3 regions of the Bacillus sp. NEB1478 genome follow, and region 2 is predicted to be linked to each of the others. Evidence: riboswitches for the same ligand, from Rfam matches in the RefSeq annotation. Region 2 holds a riboswitch; each other region holds the start of a gene.
What was found. Region 2 has a riboswitch for lysine ahead of RGB74_RS05985 (aspartate kinase). Riboswitches for the same ligand answer to the same signal wherever they lie in the genome.
Positions count from the first base shown of each region.

Region 1: linked by a shared signal. The riboswitch ahead of RGB74_RS09305 (amino acid permease) and the one ahead of RGB74_RS05985 (aspartate kinase) in region 2 are both predicted to bind lysine.
Region 3: linked by a shared signal. The riboswitch ahead of lysA (diaminopimelate decarboxylase) and the one ahead of RGB74_RS05985 (aspartate kinase) in region 2 are both predicted to bind lysine.

Region 1 is NZ_CP134049.1:1,881,369-1,885,839, reverse strand. It holds gene RGB74_RS09315 (class D sortase) at 1-608, shown strand, start outside; gene RGB74_RS09310 (GDSL-type esterase/lipase family protein) at 867-1,640, shown strand; lysine riboswitch at 1,719-1,898, shown strand; gene RGB74_RS09305 (amino acid permease) at 1,974-3,368, shown strand; purine riboswitch at 3,428-3,529, shown strand; gene RGB74_RS09300 (xanthine phosphoribosyltransferase) at 3,663-4,256, shown strand; gene RGB74_RS09295 (nucleobase:cation symporter-2 family protein) at 4,256-4,471, shown strand, end outside.
Region 2 is NZ_CP134049.1:1,249,331-1,253,801, reverse strand. It holds gene RGB74_RS05990 (YslB family protein) at 1-120, shown strand, start outside; gene RGB74_RS05985 (aspartate kinase) at 453-1,691, opposite strand; lysine riboswitch at 1,807-1,995, opposite strand; gene uvrC (excinuclease ABC subunit UvrC) at 2,061-3,836, opposite strand; gene trxA (thioredoxin) at 4,028-4,339, opposite strand; gene RGB74_RS05970 (histidine phosphatase family protein) at 4,455-4,471, opposite strand, start outside.
Region 3 is NZ_CP134049.1:1,709,183-1,713,653, forward strand. It holds gene RGB74_RS08385 (spore germination protein) at 1-993, shown strand, start outside; lysine riboswitch at 1,057-1,233, shown strand; gene lysA (diaminopimelate decarboxylase) at 1,328-2,653, shown strand; gene RGB74_RS08395 (peptidylprolyl isomerase) at 2,722-3,156, shown strand; gene RGB74_RS08400 (DUF309 domain-containing protein) at 3,361-3,873, opposite strand; gene RGB74_RS08405 (segregation/condensation protein A) at 4,004-4,471, shown strand, end outside.

The DNA of each region.
Region 1 (4,471 bases), 630 kb from region 2:
TTCTTCTTTCACTTTCTGTTTTACTAATTCTGTCTGGTGTATGGTTTACCAGTACGAATGCTTATAAATTTATTAAAGGCTATTTACTTTTTAAAACAAGTGAAGCTTATGCAGGAAATAAGGAAAAAGCATCTGAAGAAACGGATCATAAATCGGTTTCAAAAAATGTTAATAATCCATTGTATGAAGCACGTCCGAAACAAGGGGAAAACATCGGAAATCTTTTCATACCAAAATTAGAAGCAAAACTGCCTATTTTTCACGGTACAGATGAAGAGGAACTGGAAAAAGGGGTAGGTCATTTTTCAGGAAGTGTTTTGCCAGGAGAAAATGACAACTCTGTTTTATCTGGCCATCGAGATACCGTTTTTAGAAAGTTAGGAGAAGTCGGCAAGGGAGATTTATTAGTCGTTGAGACTAGTGCAGGGAAATTTACTTATAAAGTTAGAACTGTCCGAATCGTGGATAAGGATGATCGAACGGTAATTGTTCCTAAACCACGTGCTACATTAACCGTTTCAACCTGCTATCCATTTAATTTTATTGGTGCATCACCAAAAAGATATATTCTCGTAGCTAATCTAGTTTCACAGGAATTGACAAAGTAATATGTAATAAAGCAAAGCAGCTGGTGATATTCCAGCTGCTTTTTTCGGATGAATCACGACGTAGTGACAAATAAAGGTTTTAAGTATAAGAGCAGCTAATGATGACGGATAGGACTTGGCGTCAGCCTGCTTTTCTTTGCTGTATTTGTTTAAAAATCTTATAAAAAAGGAATGTGTACAAAATAATGTTGGAACGTTTAAATCGTATTCAATGTATACAAACTTAGAATAAACAACTAGAAAGCAGGAGATGCAGCAATGAAAAAGGGCCTTGTGGTCATACTTGTTTGTCTATGTATCGTATTATTAGGTGTTTTTGCTTTTGCTAAAACACTCAACATTCCGTCAGCATTTGCAACAGTAGTAGACATCGGCTGGTCAAAAATCAAATCGATGAACGAAAAAGATGTTGAAGTAGCGGCGCTTGGAGACTCATTGGCGTATGGACTAGGAGATGAAGAGGATCATGGTTACATAGGAGATGTAAAATATAGATATGAATCATCTACAAATAAAACGATGGTAGTAAAAGATTATGGTGTTCCAAATGCGACAAGTACCGACTTACTCCAAAAGTTAAATAATGAACAGATTAGAAGTTCTGCAAAAAGTTCTGATATTATTTTTGTTAATATTGGTACAAATGATTTTTTGGAAACTACGAACCATTTGACGAATTTTAATGAAAAAGAATTAAGAGTTAATCAGCAAGTTTATATGAAAAACCTAAACAACATACTAAATATCTTACAGAATCAAGAAAATCCTAAAACGATTTATATATTGGGAATCTACAATCCAAAGGTTAAGTGGGCTGATATGGACACGATAAACAAAACGGTAAACGATTGGAATCAATCTACCATTCAAGTAACAAAATCTCATAAAAACACAGCTTACATTAGAACGGATGATATCTTTATCCAAAGGGATAAACAAAAATATTTTTCAGATAAACTTCATCCAAATAAAAAAGGATATGCGTTGATTGGTAAAAGAGTATTCAATACGGTAAAACAAAAAAGTAAATAATACCATTGACTCATATATGATTTATTTGTTATTCTACTTATCGTTGTGAAAATTTAATATAAATCCTCACATTAATCTCGGTGAGGTAGAGGTTGCGCTAATTATCAGTAAGCTGTTTGAGGCAAGTGGTGCCAGTGATAACAGTCTGAAAGGAATTAGTGCCGAAATGTTTCATTTTCCACTTTAATGGAACATTGGGGCTGCATTGAATAAGTGCAGAACTGTCGCAGGAATATCCTGCGTTGAGCTATCAGGGATTAGTGAGGGACTATCTATAACCACGCATGGTCTTTCTATGTGTGTTTTTTTATTTTTAGGGGGAGATTTTACAGCATGAAGAACACAAAGTGGAGTTTTTGGTTATTAACGGCTTTTGTCGTTGGAAATATGGTTGGTTCAGGGATATTTATGCTTCCAAGTACATTAGCCCAAACAGCCAGTCCTTTAGGGGTTACAGCAGCTTGGTTAGTTACAGGCTTTGGTGTATTAATGATTGCACTAGTCTTTGGATCTTTGTCAATAAGACGCCCTGATTTAACAGCAGGACCTCAAAGTTATGCCAGAGCACTGTTCACGAATCCTAAAGCAGGGAATGTAGCGGGATTCAGTATGGTATGGGGTTATTGGGTAGCCAACTGGATAAGCAACGTAGCCATCATTACAAGCTTTGCAGGGTATTTATCTACATTTTTTCCGATCATGAAGAGCAACAAAATTGTAGCAACTGTTTTATCGCAGCCGATTGAACTCGGTAAACTAGTTACTTTTATTGTTTGTACGGCATTGCTTTGGTTTACTCATTTCATTCTTGTAAAAAGCATGAATGTTGCTGGTAAACTTAATTTTATTGCCACTGCTTCAAAAGTAATAGGATTTATGCTCTTTATTGCAGCAGCACTTTTTGCCATTGAATCAACATTGCTTGCAAATGGTTACTTTGCAGTAGTGGATGACCAAGGTGTTTCTCATGGATTAGGCAGCCAGATTAAGATGGGTGCTATCGCCACACTTTGGGCATTCGTTGGAATTGAATCGGCTGTAGTTTTATCAGGAAGAGCTGCTTCACAAAGAGATGTTAAGAAAGCAACGATCGTAGGACTTATAATTGCACTAAGTATTTATATGATCACAACGATTTTAACGATGAATGTACTTCCAAGAGAAGTTCTTATGACATCAGACAAACCGTTTGTTGATGTATTATCAGCTTTAATTGGAGATACAGGTGCATCACTAATGGGACTGCTGGCTGTCATCTCGCTATTTGGCTCTACAATCGGATGGATATTGTTAAGTTCAGAAGTACCTTATCAAGCAGCTAAGTCAGGTGTTTTCCCAGCTTTCTTCGGAAAGGCGAATAAGAACGGCAGCCCTGTAAATGCCTTGTCCGTTACAAATATCATGTCACAGATCTTTATTTTTTCCACCATTTCAGGAACGATCAGTGAAGCTTATATGTTTTTAACGACTTCAGCTACACTGGCGTATCTTATTCCGTATTTAATTTCAGCTATATTCTTCTTAAAACTTGTTTTAAAAGGAGAAACATACGACCTCATGCAAGGATCAAGAGTAAGAGATGGTCTAATCGCCATGTTCGCTATGATTTACTCGGTATGGGTCATCATTTCAGGAACAGCTGATATTAAAACGTTCTCTTTAGGAATTGGGCTATTTTTATTCGGATTTATTGTTTATCCAATATTTAATCGTTTTACAGCTAAATAATTTACCGGAAGAAAACCTCATCAATTCGAGGTTTTCTTTTTTTTCCTTATACAGTATAATGTGACATAACTTCATAAGCTCGTATAATCGCAGGGATATGGCCTGCAAGTTTCTACCAAGCCCCCGTTAAGGGTTTGACTACGAGTGACGCAAATTTATTTCTGATCACCCAATACATAAGGGTGTATTGGGGTATTTTTCATTCCGTTTATGCTAACCGGAGGATTGCTTCACTCTTAAGAGAGAAGCTGCCTCCGGTTTTTTAGTTCTTAAATTTAATAAGAGGTGAGCCCAATGAATTTTTTAGAAAAGAAAATATGTGAAGAAGGAATTGTATTATCTTCAACTGTGCTGAAAGTAGATTCCTTTTTAAATCATCAGATTGATCCAAGATTCATGAAAGAAATAGGCAGTGAATTTGCTGATCGGTTTAAGAATGACGATATCGATAAAATTTTAACAATTGAATCTTCTGGTATTGCACCGGCTGTTTTTGCAGGGTTAGACCTGGATGTACCTGTATTGTTTGCAAGAAAGAGAAAGTCCCTTACACTTAATGAAGGTTTAATTACAGCAAGCGTTTATTCCTATACGAAACAAGAACAAAATGAAATCTCGGTATCTACGAAATGGCTGAATCCAGGAGAACGCATTCTCATTATCGATGACTTTTTAGCTCACGGGGAAGCCGCTTTAGGGCTCGCACAGCTTGTACAAAAAGCAGAAGCCCATGTTTGCGGCTTTGGAATCGTCATCGAAAAATCATTTCAAGCGGGTCGTCAAAAGCTTGAAGATCAAGGGCACCGTGTAGAATCCATCGCTAGAATACGAGAAATGAATCCAAATGGCATCACATTCTTGAAAGAAGAAAGTGAGGTAAAGTCGTAATGAAAAAGACAAAAACTTTCTCTCTAGGCATACAGCATGTTTTAGCTATGTATGCTGGCGCGGTTATCGTTCCTCTGATCGTAGGAGGTGCGTTAAAACTATCACCTGATCAACTCGCTTATCTGGTTGCGATCGACCTTTTAACATGCGGAATAGCAACTTTGCTGCAAGTATGGAAAAACCAATTTTTCGGAGTTGGTCTTCCAGTAGTTCTC
Region 2 (4,471 bases):
GGTTTCCTCGCTGAACAAATTCAGCTGCAAAAAAAGTGCACGACAGAAGCTTTAGAATCTATCAAACGAAATAAAATTTCTTTCACTGTACAGTGGGATAAAAAGGATACGATTGATTGATAAGGGGCTGACCCAAAAGTATAATAACTTTTGCGGTCATGCCTCTTTTTTTATTATCATGGTTTGATATTTTTGTGGATTTGTCGAATTTTGTTCACTTTTGTCATTTCGGGAGTATTTGAATAAAACTCGTTGGATTATGGGCAAATCTCGTTGAATTATAATCTATTTCCGTTGGATTACCCTGCGATTGCTCTATCATTCATAGGCAAATCGCAAATAGGTAAGCGTAATAAAGTCCGAATCTAGGATAATATAAATGAAACAAGAAAAAAAGACCCTAAAAGGCATTATTTTACGCCTTTTTCGGATCTAACTTTTCATTTTTCAGCTCACGAATTTTGAACAGGTACACGTGCGTCTAATTCAAAAATATCATGCAGTGTTTCAATAGATTTAACCATGTCATCCTGCTTCACTACTGTAGAAACTTTAATCTCTGAAGTACTGACCATTTTTATCAAAATGTTTTGATCTGATAAAGCCTTGAACATTTTTGCGGCAACTCCATGATTCGAAATCATACCTGAACCGACGATAGATACTTTTGCCAGACCACTCTCATAGCTAATTGATTCAAAACCTAATTTATCCTGAAACCCTGCCAATACTTCTTGGGTTTCTGACAATACGCTTGTTTCAATCGAAAAAGAAATATTTGTTTTTTCTTCATTCATTACATTTTGAATGATGATATCAACATTTATTCCATTACTTGCTAAAATAGTAAATAGATCAGAGAGTGAGTTAATATTATTCGGCATGTTAGAAACAGTAATTTTCGTTATATTTCCTTCAAACGCCAAACCTCTTACCATTAAGTTTTGTTCCATAGATGATTCCTCCTCAACTAATGTTCCACGTTCATCACTCATACTGGATCTGACTTCTAACGCAATTTGATAATTTTTAGCAAATTCAACTGCCCTCGGATGCAGTACTCCCGCTCCTAAGTTAGCCATTTCCAGCATTTCATCATAAGAAATGGATGGGATTTTTCTCGCGGTCTTTACAACACGCGGATCTGTTGTGAATACACCTGTAACATCCGTGTAGATATCACATCGATCAGCCTTTAGTGCTGCAGCTAAAGCTACAGCTGTAGTATCTGATCCGCCTCTGCCTAATGTTGCAATATCATTCGTTTCAGAGATAACCCCTTGGAAACCGGCAACTACAGCTATATGTCCGCTTTTCAGTAAGTCCTCTATCCGTTTAGAGTCAATATCTAGAATTCTCGCATTTGAAAATGTATTTTCCGTCTGTATACCCGCTTGCCAGCCAGTTAATGACTGTGCTTTATACCCTTGCTGATGGAGGGCTATCGTTAACAAAGCAATTGTAATCTGCTCACCTGTAGTAAGGAGCATATCCATTTCTCTTTTTGATGGATTAGGACTGATTTCTCCCGCTAGTCTCACAAGTTCATCAGTTGTCTTTCCCATTGCCGATACAACGACAACCACTTCATTCCCATTATCTACTTCATTTATAACTCTTTTAGCGACATTTTGAATCCGTTCAACAGACCCAACACTCGTACCGCCAAACTTTTGTACGATTCTCCCCATTTTCTCCCAATCCTTTCCTGATGTGAATTCTATCTCCAGATTAGAAACAAAAAAGCAACAATAAGGAAAAAACCCTATTGTTGCTGTATCCGTAGCAAGCCAAGTTTGTTTCCCCTAGTGAGATAGTTCTCCACACAAATCCTGGGGGGACTTGTGTGACAGCCCTGTATTTATTCAATACAGGTCCAGCATAAAAGGTAAGAAGTCCAATTACACTTCGGCAAAAATCCCCTTTCCTCCACCCTCAAAAGAGCTTCTTCTCTTCAGATGGTCTACTATTGGTTTTTGCTCCTCTACCATCACTTCTATTGAAGCATGGCATATTTATAAAGTTGGGTTTATTTTAACAAAGTTAACGTAGTCCTGCAACTACTCATTTGACTGGAGTGTCTTGGAAATTTCTTCAGCAACTGCCCTTGGAATTCCGGCTTCCTGGATTTCTTCAACTGTAGCCTCTTTCATTTTCTTAAAGGATCCAAAATGACGAAGAAGTAATTTTTTACGTTTATCACCAATACCCGCAATACCATCTAAGGAAGATTCGAACATACTTTTCGATCGTACTTTTCTATGAAATGTGATAGCAAATCGGTGTACTTCATCTTGAATTCTCTGAAGTAAATAAAACTCCTGGCTATTTCTAGATAGATGAATCATTTGCGGCGGATCACCCAACCATAACTGTGAAGTTCGGTGTTTTTCGTCCTTTGATAGACCCGCTACCGGTATGAACAAATTCAATTCGTTCTCCAATACGTCCTGAGCAGCGGCGATTTGTCCTTTTCCACCATCAATAAGTATTAAACTCGGAAGTTCCCCTTCTTCTTTTAGAAGTCTTGAATATCTCCTTCTGACTACTTCTTTCATAGATGCATAGTCATCAGGACCTTCGACTGTTTTAATTTTATACTTTCGATATTCTTTTTTATATGGTTTTCCGTCAATAAACACAACCATCGCTGAAACAGGATCAGTTCCGTGAATATTCGAGTTATCGAAAGCTTCTATTCGATATGGAGGAGCAATCCCCATTTTCTCTCCAAGATTTTCAACTGCTTTAACTGTTCTAGCCTCGTCGTGTTCAATTAATGCAAACTTTTCATTAAGTGCCAGCGTTGCATTTTTAGTTGCTAATTCAACGAGTTCCTTCTTCTGTCCCTTTTTAGGCTGCAAAACTCTTACATTTAAAAGCTGCTGAATAAGATTAGCGTCTACAGGCTGCGGCAATAAGATTTCTCTAGGCAGTAAATGATTCTTCTGCAAATAAAACTGACCGATAAATGTAAGTAAATCTTCATGCGCTTCTCCGTAAAAAGGAAAAACAGAAATATCTCTTGCAATCACCTTGCCCTGACGGATAAAAAATACTTGAACACACATCCATCCTTTATCAAAGTGATATCCAAAAACATCTCGGTCCACAAGGTCTGCTGTCATCATTTTTTGTTTTTCCATCACTGCTTCAATATGGCGGATTTGATCACGAAGCTCTTTTGCCCGTTCGAAATTCAGTGCTTCTGAGGCCTCTAGCATTTTTTCAGATAGCTCATTCTTCACTTCTTGGTAACCGCCGCTTAAAAATTTCACGATCTCATTGACCATCTCTTTGTTTTGTTCAGGTGTAATATCATAAACACATGGACCTAAACATTGACCAATATGATAATATAAGCAAACTCTTTTTGGCATCGTATCACATTTTCGAAGAGGAAAAATTCGATCAAGAAGCTTTTTTGTTTCTTGAGCCGCATAGGCATTTACAAAAGGTCCAAAGTATTTGCCGCCATCTTTTTTTACTTTGCGTGTATATAGTAACCGGGGCTGCTTCTCAGAGGTTACTTTTAAATAAGGATAACTCTTATCATCTTTAAGCATTACGTTATATCGAGGATCATGCTTTTTGATTAAGTTCATCTCTAATACAAGAGCTTCCATCTCTGATGAAGTAACGATGTATTCGAAATCTTTAATCTCGCTGACTAATCGCTGTGTTTTTCCATCATGTGATCCAGAAAAATATGATTTTACACGATTTTTTAATACCTTTGCTTTTCCTACATAAATAACTTTACCGAATTCGTTTTTCATCAAATAACAACCTGGCTGATCCGGGAGCAGCATCAGTTTTTGCTTGATGGAGGTCATATTACATTCCCCTCTGCTAATAATACTTTTATTTATCATATCATGTTGTCAGTATGAATGAACACTATGCAAGCTCTAAACAAATACTGGGTTAAAAAGAATCAACAATTTTTTCTTTTGATATGTATTATCGAATTCCCCATTTAAAAATGACATAAAAAAGCCCGGGGAGCCCGGGCTTTTCATTCTACTTATTTATGTTTGTTAAGCAATTCGACTAAAGCTTCTTTTGGCTGGAAACCAACAACTTGGTCAACTACTTGCCCATCTTTGAAAACTAATAATGTCGGAATACTCATAACTCCATATTTACCAGCTGTTTCTTGGTTTTCATCAACATCGAGTTTTACAACTTTTACTTCTTCAACTTCTTGATCAAGTTCCTCAAGAACTGGAGCAATCATTTTACAAGGTCCGCACCATGGTGCCCAAAAGTCAGCAAGTACTAAACCTTCGTTTGTTTCTGTATTAAATGTTTGATCTGATGCATTTACAATAGCCATTTATTTGGCCCTCCTTTGATATTAACAAGTGTAAACAAAGTATATCACCATAAATAATACTGTTGCCAATTGTTTGCTCACCAATATAGTACCCAAGTTCGAAACGTAACAAACGTTAAGTAGTAAGTCTCT
Region 3 (4,471 bases), 460 kb from region 2:
AGAAGAATTCGTGACGAGAGGCTTCGACATGAAATTTTACAGGTTGGTGAACGATCAAAGACAGATGTATGTATCTCTTATATTCAGGATGTTGCTGATCCGGGTCTAGTGGAAACGATTAAAAAAGAATTAAACGGTATTGAGATAGACGGTATTCCGATGGCGGATAAAACGATTGAAGAATTTATTGTTAAACAAGGCTGGAACCCCTTTCCGCTTGTCCGATATACAGAAAGACCGGATGTTGCCGCACAGCATCTAATGGAAGGCCATGTGCTGATTATCACTGATACTTCTCCAAGCGTCATTATCGCACCTACTACCCTTTTCCATCATGTGCAGCATGCTGAAGAATACAGGCAGACACCATTTATAGGTGCATTTTTAAGATGGATCCGCTTCAGCGGTATGATTATGTCGATTTTTTTAGTACCGATGTGGTTATTGTTTTCCATGCATAAAGGATTACTGCCTGATTTTATTGATTTTATCGGTCCAAATAAAAAAACAAATATTCCATTATTCGTGCAAATTATCTTTGCAGAAATAGGAATTGATATATTAAGAACTGCAGCTATTCATACACCTAGTGCCCTTTCAACAGCTATGGGATTAATCGCAGCAGTTTTGATCGGACAGATTGCGATTGACGTAGGTTTGTTTGTCCCGGAAGTCATATTATACGTTTCGATAGCTGCAATAGGTTCTTTCTCTACGCCAAGTTATGAACTGAGTGTTGCTAATAAAGTAATTAGACTTGGGTTAATCTTACTTGTCGTCTTATTTAATGTTCCGGGATATATGATAGGAATTACGGTTTTCATATTGTACTTAGGTACAATAAAAAATTTAAATACTCCTTATCTTTGGCCGTTCATTCCATTTAATCCGAAAGCTTTCTTGCAGATTGTTATTCGAGTAGCTGTTCCATTATCCAAAAGCAGACCCAGTATTTTACATCCTCAAGATCAGAAAAAACAGCCAACAAATTAGATGGCTGGTTGCCGAGAATAAAAATATGTGATAAAATTCATAACTAATTCAATATTATGCCTCATATGAGGTAGAGGCGCAAAACGAATAAGTAGCATATGGAGTTTATGGAAGACGATGAAATATGACGAAAGGTCAATTTGCCGAAGTGTAAAAAGAGATCCATTTCTTTTTATGCTGGGTCATTGCTGAACAAGCAATGGACTGTCACTACAATTGTAGTGGAGAGCTATTCCGACTGAGGGTACGGTTAATGACAGCCTGCCTTAATTGCGGCTGTCTTTTTGTATTGTCGGGATTGAAGTCTCCAGCAAAATGGAGAGGGGAAAGAGTCATGAATTTACATGGTACAGCACAGGTAGGAGAAAATGAACATCTTTGGATCGGAGGAGCAGATACCGTTGAACTGGCTAAAAAATACGGAACTCCACTTTATCTTTATGATGTTGCACTTATAAGAAACAGAGCAAGAGGCTTCAAAAAAGCTTTTGAGGAAAAAGGTATCGGTTATCAGGTTGCTTATGCGAGCAAAGCATTTTCATCAATTGCTATTTTTCAGTTGATGGAGCAAGAAGGATTAAGTCTGGATGTAGTTTCAGGTGGAGAGCTTTACACCGCACTCAAAGCTGGATTTCCTGCAGAAAGAATCCACTTCCATGGCAATAACAAAAGTCCTGATGAACTGGAATTTGCTCTTAAATCTAATATTGGGTGTATTGTGGTGGATAACTTTCATGAAATCCAACTATTAAAAATGTTATGTAAAAAGCTAGATCATAAAGTGAATATACTGCTTCGTTTAACACCTGGCATTGAAGCACATACACACGACTATATTATTACTGGCCAAGAAGATTCAAAATTTGGCTTTGATTTAGGAAACGGTCAGGCAGACAAAGCTTTACAGGAAGTAGTAATGAATAGTGATTATTTAAACGTTTTGGGGATTCATTGCCACATTGGATCACAGATTTTTGAAACTGAAGGATTTACTTTGGCAATTGAAAAACTGTTCAGTCATTTTAAGACTTGGGAAAATGCTTATGATTATTTTCCAAAAGTAGTGAATCTTGGCGGTGGATTTGGAATTCAATATACTTCTGAAGATACACCCCTTAAACCAGAACAATATGTTATGTCGATGATTGAAGAAGTTACAAATCAAATGAGCAAGTTTAAAAAGAAAAAAATGCCTGAAATATGGATTGAACCAGGAAGGTCGCTTGTAGGAGATGCTGGTACAACGATCTACTCTATTGGTTCTCAAAAAGAGATTGAAGGTGTTCGCCATTATGTTTCTGTTGATGGCGGAATGACGGACAACATTCGTCCAGCACTTTATCAGGCGAAATATGATGCTTATGCAGCAAACAAAATGAATGAAAAACTTACGAATATCGTTTCTATTGCAGGTAAATGCTGTGAGAGCGGAGATATGCTGATCTGGGATTTGGCACTTCCGAAAGTGAATGACTCTGATTATTTAGCTGTTACTTGTACGGGTGCATATGGATACAGTATGGCTAACAATTATAACCGCATACAGCGTCCTGCTGTAGTTTTTGTTGAAGATGGAGAAGAACAGCTAGTAGTAAAACGTGAGACATACGAGGACCTTATCAGACAAGACCTGCCTTTAAAAACGAAGGTTTTTGTGTAAATTAGTTTACGGACATGCCTTTTCACCGTACAATGGTATTTGTAATGAAGTTTAGGAGGTAGTTAACGATGAAAAAAGGTTCAATTGAATTTGAAAATGGCGAAAAAATCTTGTTCGATCTTTATCATGAAGAAGCACCAGGAACAGTAGAAAACTTTGAAAAGCTTGCTAACGAAGGTTTCTATAATGGTGTAACTTTCCACCGTGTTATCCCTGGATTTGTAGCACAAGGCGGAGATCCAACGGGTACTGGTGCAGGCGGTCCAGGATATTCTATTCCATGTGAAACAGAAGGAAATCCTCACAAACACGTAGCGGGTTCTCTATCAATGGCTCACGCTGGCCGTGATACTGGTGGGAGCCAATTCTTTATCGTGCACGAGCCGCAGCCGCACTTGAATGGTGTTCACACTGTTTTTGGACAAGTAACAGAAGGTATGGAAACTGTTTTACGTATTAAGCAAGGCGACGTAATGAAAGAAGTTAAAGTCTGGGAAGAATAAAATAAAAAGAAGAAGGCGCAAACGTGTATTATACACGTTTGCGCCTTCTTTTTAATTCTAAAATTATTTTATCTATTGTATTTTAACGAATACTTAAACACACATTCTCTAAGTTCATATTTAACTCATTTTTTATACCATTTGAAGCAGTGTTTTAGTATATAACTACGAAAAATCAGATTATATCCACGTTAGCACTCCCAATTAGCTCAAACGATTTTTAATCTGCTTTTGCTGGTCTCGTTCCTCAATAACTTGTGTACGGTCTCTTAATTTATGTTTATGAACGATCGTTTCATCAGGATTTCTGTTCAATTCCCAAACTTTGCCCCTTTTTTCTGCTTCCACACAGCAAGCTTCTAATAGTTCGTCAGTTAATGGCAGGATAAAAGTCTTGTAATCAAGACCCTGTTCGATTTCTTTTTTTCTATTTTTTAATTTCTCGAGTAAATGTTCACTATCTATTCCTAAATTGTTTAATGCTGATTTTTCAGATGAAAGCTTTTTGATTCCGCTCGTTAACATTCTTCTTGCACCGTTCATATTTCCTCTTCTCTGATGATAAAGAGCAACAGCGATCTGAATCAGTCCAGGCCATAGGTTCCCAGTCATTCCTTCTTCTTTCCAATGTTCTTCAAGAACTTCGTGGCATTCAAAGAAATCTTGATCTGTATGAAAAAAAGTTAAATAATCAATCCAAGCCTTCGGATAAATCAAATTCCACACCCCTTTATATTCGATACTAAGTTTACCATATGGTTTTGAACAATAAAAATGCAATCCTTGTAATTTGAATATGTGATATAATTTTAGATGATAAAAATTGTTGAAAAACTGGGGAAATGTTATGCAATATAGTGTGAAGCTTGATGGATTTGAAGGTCCTCTGGATTTGCTGCTTCATTTAATCCAAACATATGAAGTGGATATTTATGATATACCTGTAGCTATCATTACAGAACAATATCTTCAATATATACATACGATGAAGGAATTAAAACTGGACGTTGCAAGTGAATTTTTAGTGATGGCTGCTACATTGCTAGCCATTAAAAGTAAAATGCTTCTGCCAAAACACGAAGAAGAATTTTTTGATCAGCAGCTGGAATTAGATGTAGAAGACGACCCAAGGGACGAACTTGTAAGAAGACTGGTTGAGTATAGGAAGTACAAACATGCTGCTGACGAACTTAAGGGCAGAGAAGCGGAAAGAAGTTTAATCTACACGAGAGAACCTTTAGATTTAAGCTCGTTTGAAAAAGAAGAAACCAATACACAGGTTACAAATGTTTCATTATTTGATATGCTTCAAGCC